3 regions of the Burkholderia mayonis genome follow, and region 2 is predicted to be linked to each of the others. Evidence: predicted binding sites of a transcription regulator. Region 2 holds the regulator's gene; each other region holds the start of a gene.

Region 1 (3,619 bases), on a different replicon from region 2:
GGCACGATGCCTTCCTCGACGGCCGCGCGCGTCGCGTGCAGCGCATCGTCGACGCGATCCTTCTTCTCCTTCACTTCGATTTCGGTTGCGCCGCCGACCTTGATCACCGCGACGCCGCCCGCGAGCTTCGCGACGCGCTCCTGCAGCTTCTCGCGATCGTAGTCGGACGTCGCGTCAGCGATCTGCGCGCGGATCTGCTTCACGCGCGCCTCGATGTTCGGCTTGTCGCCCGCGCCGTCGATGAGCGTCGTGCTGTCCTTGCCGACCTCGATGCGCTTCGCGCGCCCGAGCTCGGCGAGCGTCGCCTTCTCGAGCGAGAGGCCGGTTTCCTCGGCGATCACCTGGCCGCCCGTCAGGATCGCGATGTCTTCCAGCAGCGCCTTGCGGCGGTCGCCGAAGCCGGGCGCCTTGACCGCAACGGTCTTCAGGATGCCTCGAATGTTGTTGACGACGAGCGTCGCCAGCGCTTCGCCCTCGACGTCCTCGGCGACGATGAGGAGCGGCCGCCCCGCTTTCGCGACCTGCTCGAGCACCGGCAGCAGATCGCGAATGTTCGAGATCTTCTTGTCGTGCAGCAGGATGAACGGCTCGTCGAGCACCGCGAGCTGGCGGTCGGGATTGTTGATGAAGTACGGCGACAGATAACCGCGATCGAACTGCAGCCCTTCGACGACATCGAGTTCGTCGGCGAGCGACTTGCCGTCCTCGACGGTGATCACGCCCTCCTTGCCGACGCGGTCGATCGCCTCGGCGATCCGCTGGCCGATCGATTCCTCGCCGTTCGCCGAAATCGTCGCGACCTGCGCGATCTCCTTGCTTGTCGTCGTCGGCTTGCTGATCTTCTTCAGCGCCTCGACCGCGGCCAGCACGGCCTTGTCGATCCCACGCTTCAGATCGAGCGGATTCAGGCCCGCGGCGACGTACTTCTGCCCTTCGCGAACGATCGCCTGCGCGAGCACGGTCGCGGTCGTCGTGCCGTCGCCCGCCGCATCGCTCGTCTTCGATGCGACTTCCTTCACGAGCTGCGCGCCGATGTTCTGCACCTTGTCCGCGAGCTCGATCTCCTTCGCGACCGACACGCCATCCTTCGTGACGACGGGCGCGCCGAAGCTGCGCTCGAGCACGACGTTGCGGCCTTTCGGGCCGAGCGTGACCTTCACCGCGTTCGCGAGTAGATTGACGCCTTCGACGAGCTTCGTGCGCGCGCCATCGTGAAAAATGATTTCTTTCGCTGCCATGACTCGGCGCTCCTCAGGAATGAACGACTGCGACGATTTCTTCTTCGCGCAGCACCAGCAATTCGTTGCCGTCGACCTTCACGGGCTGCCCGGCGTACTTGCCGAACAGCACGCGCTCGCCGACCTTCACGTCGGGTTCGACACGCTTGCCGTCGGCGTCGCGCCGGCCGGGGCCGACGGCGACGATCTCGCCCTGGTCGGGCTTTTCCGCCGCGCTGTCCGGGATGACGATGCCCGACGCGGTCTTGGTTTCCTGGTCGAGTCGCTTGACGACGACGCGATCGTGGAGCGGACGTAGGCTCATTCTCAGGTTTCCTTATCGAAGTCGTTGGCACTCGGGTTCGATGAGCGCCAGTCCGGTGTCGAGTATAGAAACGTGCAGTCGATCGCTCCAATAACGGATTGGCACAAACTTATCGGCGAATCGCATAAGGTGCGACCGGGCATCCATCGGCCGGCGGCCGGTTGCGCTAGATGAAGAACGTGTCGAGGAACGCCGCCGCTTCGTCCGAGATGCCGACGATCTTGTTGGTCGCCTGACGATAGAACTTGAAGTTGAGCTCGGTCGCGGGCTGACCGTCGCGCCAGTCCGCGAAGCCTCCGAGTTCGTTTCGTCCGAGCGGCCGCTTCGCGCGCGCCGCGCGCTCGATGGCGACGCTCACGCGCGGCGTTTGCCGAGCCGCGCCGGGAATTTTCGCGATTGCTTCGACGAACGTCACGACGCCGCGCGCGATGAGGCCGCGCCCCCCCTCGTTCTCGCTCGCGAACACGAAGATTGTGTCGCCTTCGGCGATATGCTTGCCGCCGTACATCGTCTTTTGCGCAGTGAACGCGAACGTCTTCGCCTGCGGATCGCTCACTTCGGCTTTGATCGCAAATGCCATGCTTCGCCTCCGTTTGCGCCCAAATTTCGTTGTCGTCCCAGCCAGCCATTTGCGCGCCGCTCGCTCCCGAAATAGGAGCGAGCGCCATTCGGCACCGTCGGTCAGCGCGCGCCGACCTTGCGCTGCCGCCACAGGCACAGCAGATCGCACGCGATGTGCGCGGCCGCGATCGCGGTGATCTCGCTCTGGTCGTACGCGGGTGCGACTTCGACGACGTCCGCGCCGATCAGGTTCACGCCGCCGAGGCCGCGCACGATCGACAGCGCCTGCGCGGACGACAGCCCGCCCGCGACCGGCGTGCCCGTGCCCGGCGCGAACGCGGGATCGAGGCAGTCGATATCGAATGTCAGATAAGCGGGCCGGTCGCCGACGATCGACCGGATGCGTTCGAGCGCCGCGCGCGGACCGTGCTCGTGCACCCACGCGGCGTCGAGCACGTTGATGCCGAGATAGTCGTCGTTCCACGTGCGGATGCCGATCTGCACCGACGTCTTCGGATCGATCAGCCCTTCGTCGACCGCCTTGTAGAACATCGTGCCGTGATTGAGGCTGTCCGGATCGTCGTCGGCCCATGTGTCGCAGTGCGCGTCGAAATGGATCAGCGACAGCGGCCCGCCGTACTTCTGCGCGTGCGCAATCAGCAGCGGATACGTGATGTAGTGATCGCCGCCGAACGTCAGCATCTTCGCGTTCGATCGCAGGATCGTTTGCGCATGCTCGACGATCGCGGCCTTGATCGTCGGCGGATTGTGCGCGTCGAACCAGCAGTCGCCGTAGTCGATCACCGCGAGATCGTCGAACGGATCGAAGCCCCATGGATAGGGATGCAGCTCCGCGAGCTGCACGCTCGCCGCGCGCACCGCGGACGGGCCGAGGCGCGCGCCGGAGCGAAACGTCGTCGCGAGATCGAGCGGCACGCCGGACACGGCGACGTCGACGCCGTCGAGATCGCGACTGTAGTTGCGTCGCATGAACGACAGCACGCCCGCGTAGGTGTTTTCGATCGAGGAACCGTAGAGAGATGGACGGCGGATCGCGCCGTCGCCATAGAGCGTTTCATTCATCGAATGATCCGTTGGAGGGACCGGCTCGTTCGCGGCGCTGCAAGGGAAAAGGCGAACGGGCCGGCGGTTGGATTCATTGGGAACGCGGCGGCGTGATGCGTTCGCGCCGCCGCGCTGGCTTGCGAATCCTTTAGCGCAGCCGCACGAGCGTCGACTTCAGCTCGGTGTACTTCTCCAGTGCGTGCAACGACTTGTCGCGGCCGTTGCCCGATTGCTTGTAGCCGCCGAACGGGAAATTCATGTCGCCCCCTTCGTCGTAGCAGTTGACCCATACCGTGCCCGCGCGCAGCCGACGCGCGACTTCGTGCGCGGTCGTCAGACTCGAGGTCCACACCGCGGCGCCGAGCCCGTAATCGCTGTCGTTCGCGATCCTCACCGCTTCGTCGACCGAATCGAACGTGATCACCGACAACACCGGGCCGAAGATTTCCTC
Region 2 (3,619 bases):
TGGCCGTGGATGTCGACGAGCATCTCGCCCACTTCGCGCAGTTGCGCGAGCGTCGCGCTCGTGCCGTTGATGAAGGCGCGCGAGCGGCCGTTCGCGTCGACGACGCGCCGCAGCATCACCGTATCGTCGGCGTCGAACGCATGCTCGTCGAGCCAGCGTGCGACGCGGTCGTGCGGCGTGAATTCGGCGCTGATGTCGGCGCGCGCGCAGCCGGTGCGCACGACGCTCGCGTCTGCGCGTTCGCCGAGCGCGAGTGCGAGCGCATCGATCAGGATCGATTTGCCGGCGCCCGTTTCGCCCGAGAAGACGGAGAAGCCGCTGTCGAATTCGAGGTCGAGCGCGGCGACGATGACGAAGTCGCGGATCGAGAGGTGGCGGAGCATGAGTGGCGGTCGGAAGGTGGCGTCAGGACTTATGCGTCGTCGTCTTCTTCGCTCGACGGGTGTTCGTTCCAGTGGAGCTTCTTGCGCAGCGTCGCGTAGTAGCTGTAGCCGACCGGGTGCAGGAACGGCACCGTGTGCTTCGAGCGGCGCACCTCGATCGTGTCGTTCAGCTCGAGCGCCGTGAACGACTGCATGTCGAAGTTCACGTTCACGTCACGCCCGCCGATGATCTGGATCGCGATCTTCGAATCGTCCGGCAGCACGATCGGCCGGTTCGACAGCGCGTGCGGCGCGATCGGCACGAGCACGAATCCCTGTAGCTGCGGATGCAGGATCGGCCCCGACGACGACAGCGCGTACGCGGTCGAGCCCGTCGGCGTCGCGACGATGAGGCCGTCCGAGCGCTGGTTGTACATGAAGCGGCCATCGACCGATACGCGCAGCTCGGCCATCCCGGAAAAGCCGCTGCGGTTCACGACGACGTCGTTGAACGCGAGCGCGTGGTAGATCGGCTCGCCGTCGCGCACGATGCGGGACTCGAGCAGCGTGCGCTCCTCACGCTCGAAGCTGCCCGCGAGCATCATCGGCACGACGTCCTGCATGTCGGACGCCGGGATGTCGGTGATGAAGCCGAGCCGGCCGTGGTTGATGCCGATGAGCGGCGTCTTGTACGGCGCGAGCTGGCGGCCGATGCCGAGCATCGTACCGTCGCCGCCCAGCACGACCGCGAGATCGGCGCGCGCGCCGATCTCGGCGGGCGTGAGCGCCGGGTAGCCCGTGCTGCCGATCGCCTGCGCGGTGTCGGCCTCGAACACGACTTCGAAGCCGCGCTTCGCGATGCACGCGGCGAGCGACGTCAGCGGCTCGGCGATGCCAGGCGTGTTGCTGCGCCCGACGAGCGCGACGGTATGGAATTGGTGGCCGATTTTCATGCCGGCATTACACCATAGCTCGATGACGAAAAGAACCGCCCGCCGGCCCGGGGGCGGCAAAACGGGTGGGGAACGGACGATGCGCGCGGGACGCTCGCGGGCGCCGCCCGGTTGCGCTAAAATTTTCCGTCATGTTAGATCCACGCGCACGAACCCTCCTCAAGACGCTGATCGAGCGGTATATCGCCGACGGTCAGCCGGTCGGATCGCGCACGTTGTCTCGTTATTCGGGGCTCGAGCTGAGCCCGGCGACGATCCGCAACGTGATGTCCGACCTGGAGGAGCTCGGCCTCGTGTCGAGCCCGCACACGTCGGCGGGGCGCGTGCCGACGCCGCGCGGCTACCGCCTCTTCGTCGACACGATGCTGACGGTCGAGTCGCCGATCGACGCCGCCGCCGTCACGCGGCTCGTGCAGACCACGCTGCAGGCGGGCGACCCGCAGCAGAAGGTCGTCGCGGCCGCGGCGAGCGTGCTGTCGAACCTGTCGCAGTTCGCGGGCGTCGTGCTGACGCCGCGCCGCAGCCACGTGTTCAAGCAGATCGAGTTCCTGCGCCTGTCGGACAAGCGGATCCTCCTCATCATCGTGACGCCCGAAGGCGATGTGCAGAACCGCATGATCGCGACGCAGCGCGACTACACGCCCGCGCAGCTCACCGAGGCGTCGAACTACATCAACGCGCACTTCGCCGGCCTGTCGTTCGACGAGGTGCGCCGCCGGCTGCGCGAGGAGATCGACGAGCTGCGCGGCGACATGACGGCGCTGATGCACGCGGCCGTCACGGCGAGCACCGAGGAGGCCGACGACGAGGACACCGTGCTGATCTCCGGCGAGCGCAACCTGCTCGAAGTGGCGGATCTTTCGTCCGACATGGCGCGGCTGCGCAAGCTGTTCGACGTGTTCGACCAGAAGACGAGTCTCCTGCAACTGCTCGACGTGTCGAGCCACGCGCAGGGCGTGCAGATCTTCATCGGCGGCGAATCGACGCTCGTGCCGATCGACGAAATGAGCGTCGTGACGGCCCCGTACGAGGTCAACGGCAAGATCGTCGGCACGCTCGGCGTGATCGGGCCGACGCGGATGGCCTACAACCGCGTGATTCCGATCGTCGACATCACCGCGCGCCTCCTGTCGCTGACGCTCAGCCAGCAGTAACCGGTTCCGCACGCGCTTCATCGCCGTTTCATCACACTTTTGCGGCGTCCTGCGCCGTTTTCCCTCGATCGAGTCCGTCACCGCATCGTGCTGCCCCGCCGCTCGCCGCGCAATCGGCCGGACGGCCGACTGGTGGGCCCGGGCCGCCCCGCTATAATGAGTGTCGTTCGATTCGGTGCTCCGGCACGATCTTTCCATGCGTTTTGACCTCGAACCGCCGTCGCATGCGTCGGCCGCTCACCGCGTCGCCGTGCTGCTCGTCAACCTGGGCACGCCCGACGAGCCGACGCCGCGCGCGGTGCGCCGCTATCTTGCGCAGTTCCTGTCCGACCCGCGCGTCGTCGAGATCCCGCAGGTCGTCTGGCAGGTGATCCTGCGCACGATGATCCTGCCGCTGCGCGGCCGCGCGTCCGCGAAGAAGTACGCGGCCGTCTGGATGTCCGAGGGCTCGCCGCTGCGCGTCCATACGGAGCGCCAGGCCGAGTGCTTGCGGCCGCTCTTCGCGGCGAACGGCTACCGGGTGATCGTCGATTTCGCGATGCGCTACGGGACGCCGAGCATCGCCGACGTGCTCTCGCAGTTGAAGCGCGCGGGCGCCGAGCGGGTGCTGTTGCTGCCGATGTATCCGCAATATTCGGCGTCGACGACAGCCACTGCGTTCGACGCCGCGTTCGCCGCGCTCGGCCGGATGCGCAACCAGCCGGAGGTGCGTACGGTGCGTCACTACGCGGACCACCCCGCTTACATCCACGCGCTTGCCGAGCAGGTCCGCCAGTATTGGGCGGCGCACGGCAGGCCGGCATTCGATTCGGGCGACAAGCTCGTGCTGAGCTTTCACGGCGTGCCGAAGCGCACGCTCGATCTCGGCGATCCATACCACGAGCAATGCCAGCAGACGGCCGCGTTGCTGATGTCCGCGCTCGGCCTGACGACGTTCGAGTGCCGTGTCACGTTCCAGTCGCGCTTCGGCAAGGCCGAATGGCTGCAGCCTTATACGGCGCCGACGCTCAAGGAACTGGGCACGGCGGGCGTGTGCCGCGCGGACGTGTTCTGCCCGGGCTTCACCGCCGACTGCCTCGAGACGGTCGAGGAGATTGGGATCGAGGTGCGCGACGAGTTCCTGCACGGCGGCGGCAAGGAATTTCACCGG
Region 3 (3,619 bases), 1.2 Mb from region 2:
ACACGCGAAAGAACAGGGCGCGGCGCACGCCGCTGCGCCAAACCGGTGCGACGCGCGATCCGCGGCGCGCCGGCGCAAACCGTGCAGCTCACGAAGCCGCGCGGCGACGGAAGGCTCCGACGAGGGGCCGAAAGAAACGGCCGGGAAAGGGCCGGAAAAGAACCGAAAAAGCGGGCGGCAGCTGCGGGCGAGAATGGCGGGCGAAGGCGTGCTTCGTGCCTAGCTCTCGGTCGCGCAGCGCGTCGCCTGCCATGCGAGGAGGCGCCAGCGGCCGCTCTCCAGCGTCTGCACCGCGGTGTAGGCGACCGGAAACACGAGGCCGCCGTTGTTCGTCTCCATCTCGATCAGCGCGCGCCCCGCGACGACATACGTGGCGTCGCCGTCGCCGACGGGCAGCACCTCCTGCGACTGGATTTCGATCTGCCGATAGCGGCGGCGCCCTGCCGCGATCGCGTCGATGAACTGCTGCTTGGTCTCGCGCTTGCCATTGGTGTGCACGTAGTAGACCTTGTCGGACAACAACGCTTCGAGCGCCTCGCCGTCGCCGTCGACCATCGCACGAAACCGGTCGCGCTCGAGCGCGCGAATCGCATCGATCACCTTCGCCACCATCGCCATACTCCTCGACTGCATGCGCGCCTCCGGCGCGCCGATCAGAAGTTGTATTGCACGTAGAGCTGGCTGAAATTTATACCAGGATTCGGGTCTTTGATACCCGCGTTCGACACGTGCTGGAAGCGCAAACCCGCCTGATACTGCTGACGATCGCCGAATTGCGCGCCGACGCCGATCATGTCGGCGAACTGAAACGCGGTCGACATCGAGTAGTTCTGCGAGATCGTCGGATGCGACAGGAAACGCACGCCGACGCCCGCCTCGATGAACGGCCGCACGTAGCCGGCGCTCTTGATGAAGCGCACGATGGGCGTTGCGCCGACTTCCCAGACGCTGTCGTTGATCGCGCGATCGCCCGTGTACCGCCAATACGACAAGTGTCCTTCGGCGACGAACGCAAAGTGCCAGCCGCCGATTTCCCACCAGGCCCAGTTCGGATCCCAAGCGACAGCGATGTCGCCCTTCTTGATGTCGTGGTCGGCGACGCCGCCGCCGAGCTGCAATCCCCAACGATCCGCGAAAGCGGCGCCGGAGGCGCCGACAAGCGCCGCTGCCACTACGACCTGCGCGATGACCCGCCCCGCCCGACCACCGTTTTTATCGTTCATCTCTTACTCCAACTTCTCTGGTTGAATAGAGCCTCGCTGCAATCCGCATGCGGTGCCCGAGCGAACAGAATCTTATGGTAAAGGACTTTTCTGATCGGCATCGTCTGACGAAATGGTTTTCTGCCGAATTGACAAGAATCAGGATCCTTTACCCGAAACGCCCGTAAAACAACGACTTATGGACGACGAGCAGAAAAAGGGCTCCGGCATGGGCTATCACTTCATCAAAATCAATAGCAAAATGGGAACTCCAGCGACCCTGTTCCTTCTAAGGATTAGCACTCCGGTAGATGGAGTGCTAAGATTCATCGAGGAATCGCCCCGGCAAAGGGGCTTGTCCCTGATTCCAAAGGAGTTTTTTACGTGAGCAACGCATTGACCCTTCCGAACATTCTGCGCCCGGCGTCCGCTAAGGCCGCATCGGCAGGCTCGCTGGCGCTCGCATCCCAGTCGATGCTGCCCGGCCAGTTGGGCAACATCGACGCCTATATCCAGGCCGTCAACCGGATTCCGTTGCTGACGCCGGAAGAAGAGCGCCAATACGCGACCGAATACCGCGACAGCAACGACCTCGACGCCGCGCGCCAGCTCGTGCTGTCGCACCTGCGGCTCGTCGTGTCGATCGCGCGCAATTACCTCGGCTACGGCCTGCCGCACGGCGACCTGATCCAGGAAGGCAACATCGGCCTGATGAAGGCGGTCAAGCGTTTCGATCCCGCTCAGAACGTGCGTCTCGTGTCGTATGCGATCCACTGGATCAAGGCCGAGATTCACGAGTACATCCTGCGCAACTGGCGCATGGTCAAGGTCGCGACGACGAAGGCGCAGCGCAAGCTGTTCTTCAACCTGCGCAGCCACAAGAAGGGCACGCAGGCGTTCACGCCCGAGGAAATCGACGGCCTTGCGCAGGAGCTGAGCGTCAAGCGCGAGGAAGTGGCCGAGATGGAAACCCGCCTGTCGGGCGGCGACGTCGCGCTCGAAGGCCAGATCGACGACGGCGAGGAGTCGTACGCGCCGATCGCGTATCTCGCCGATTCGCACAACGAGCCGACCGCCGTGCTCGCCGCGCGGCAGCGCGACATGCTGCAGACGGACGGCATCGCGCAAGCGCTCGAGTCGCTCGACGCACGCAGCCGCCGGATCATCGAGGCGCGCTGGCTGCACGTCGACGACGACGGCTCGGGCGGCTCGACGCTGCACGACCTCGCGGCCGAATTCGGCGTGTCGGCGGAGCGCATCCGCCAGATCGAGGCAAGCGCGATGAAGAAGATGCGCACGGCGCTCGCCGCGTACGCGTAACGCTCGATCACCCGGCCCACCAGGCCGCGTCGAAACGGAAAAGCCCGCTGTCTTGTGACAGCGGGCTTTTTTGTGCACTGCGAAACCGCACGCGTTGCGCGTATGCTTGATCAACGTTATGAAAAATTCCCCCCGGTGCATTGCGATTTACGTAAGTCTTGAGCCAGCTCAAGTTTCCGCGATTGCTTCGCGACGGTGTGCCGCAGCGCGGCGCTAAGGGTTTTCCGGGACACCTCCTACAATTGGGAGGACCGGCCAACGGATGCTGCGCGTGCGCAAGCGCGTCACGAGACCGGCCTAGTTTTACGCCTATCGCGCTATCCCGGACATCATGGCTTTAACTCTCATCAACAAAAAGGCGTCGCCCCGCGATACGCCGCCCGCTCGTCCGGCGGGCTGGCGCGATCGGGCGGCCGCCTGGGCCCGCGGCCCGACCCTCGCGCGCGACATCTCGATCGTGCTGGTCTTCAAGCTGATCCTGCTCGTCGCGCTCAAGTACGCATTCTTCAACCATCCGCAGGCCGAGCACATGTCGTTGCCGCCTGCCGTCGTCGCCGCGCAGCTGCTGTCGACGACGCCATCCGAACCCACTCGGGGAGACCGCCATGATAAGTAGCGAAGTCGTCGATCTGTCGCGCCTGCAGTTCGGCATCACAGCGCTCTACCATTTCCTGTTCGTTCCATTGACGCTCGGCATGTCCTGGCTGCTCGTCATCATGGAAGCCGTCTACGTGATGACGGGCAAGCAGGTCTACAAGGACATGACCCAGTTCTGGGGCAAGCTCTTCGGCATCAACTTCGCGATGGGCGTGACGACGGGCATCACGCTCGAATTCCAGTTCGGCACGAACTGGTCGTACTACTCGCACTACGTCGGCGACATCTTCGGCGTGCCGCTCGCCGTCGAAGGACTGATGGCGTTCTTCCTCGAATCGACGTTCGTCGGCCTGTTCTTCTTCGGCTGGAACCGTCTGTCGAAGGTCCAGCACCTGATCGTCACGTTCCTCGTCGCGCTCGGCTCGAACCTGTCCGCGCTGTGGATCCTCGTCGCGAACGGCTGGATGAACAATCCGGTCGGCGCCGAGTTCAACTACCAG

The links. Region 2 encodes HrcA, which represses chaperone genes, less so after heat shock. Its sites were predicted from a motif close to TTAGCACTCNNNNNNNNNGAGTGCTAA; they were not measured.
Region 1: WS70_RS21475 (co-chaperone GroES) is a predicted target of HrcA. The motif match lies at 1,567-1,593, and genes of this name have one in related genera.
Region 3: rpoH (RNA polymerase sigma factor RpoH) is a predicted target of HrcA. The motif match lies at 1,499-1,525, and genes of this name have one in related genera.

The regions. Positions count from the first base shown of each region.
Region 1 is NZ_CP013387.1:644,521-648,139, reverse strand. Features, by position in the region: gene groL (chaperonin GroEL) at 1-1,238, opposite strand, end outside; gene WS70_RS21475 (co-chaperone GroES) at 1,252-1,542, opposite strand; gene WS70_RS21470 (hypothetical protein) at 1,709-2,122, opposite strand; gene speB (agmatinase) at 2,224-3,186, opposite strand; gene WS70_RS21460 (aldehyde dehydrogenase) at 3,317-3,619, opposite strand, start outside.
Region 2 is NZ_CP013386.1:774,938-778,556, forward strand. Features, by position in the region: gene recN (DNA repair protein RecN) at 1-383, opposite strand, end outside; gene WS70_RS03940 (NAD kinase) at 413-1,315, opposite strand; gene hrcA (heat-inducible transcriptional repressor HrcA) at 1,447-2,469, shown strand; gene hemH (ferrochelatase) at 2,666-3,619, shown strand, end outside.
Region 3 is NZ_CP013386.1:3,387,498-3,391,116, forward strand. Features, by position in the region: gene WS70_RS16290 (nuclear transport factor 2 family protein) at 220-612, opposite strand; gene WS70_RS16295 (acyloxyacyl hydrolase) at 654-1,223, opposite strand; gene rpoH (RNA polymerase sigma factor RpoH) at 1,587-2,522, shown strand; gene cydP (cytochrome oxidase putative small subunit CydP) at 2,854-3,138, shown strand; gene WS70_RS16320 (cytochrome ubiquinol oxidase subunit I) at 3,128-3,619, shown strand, end outside.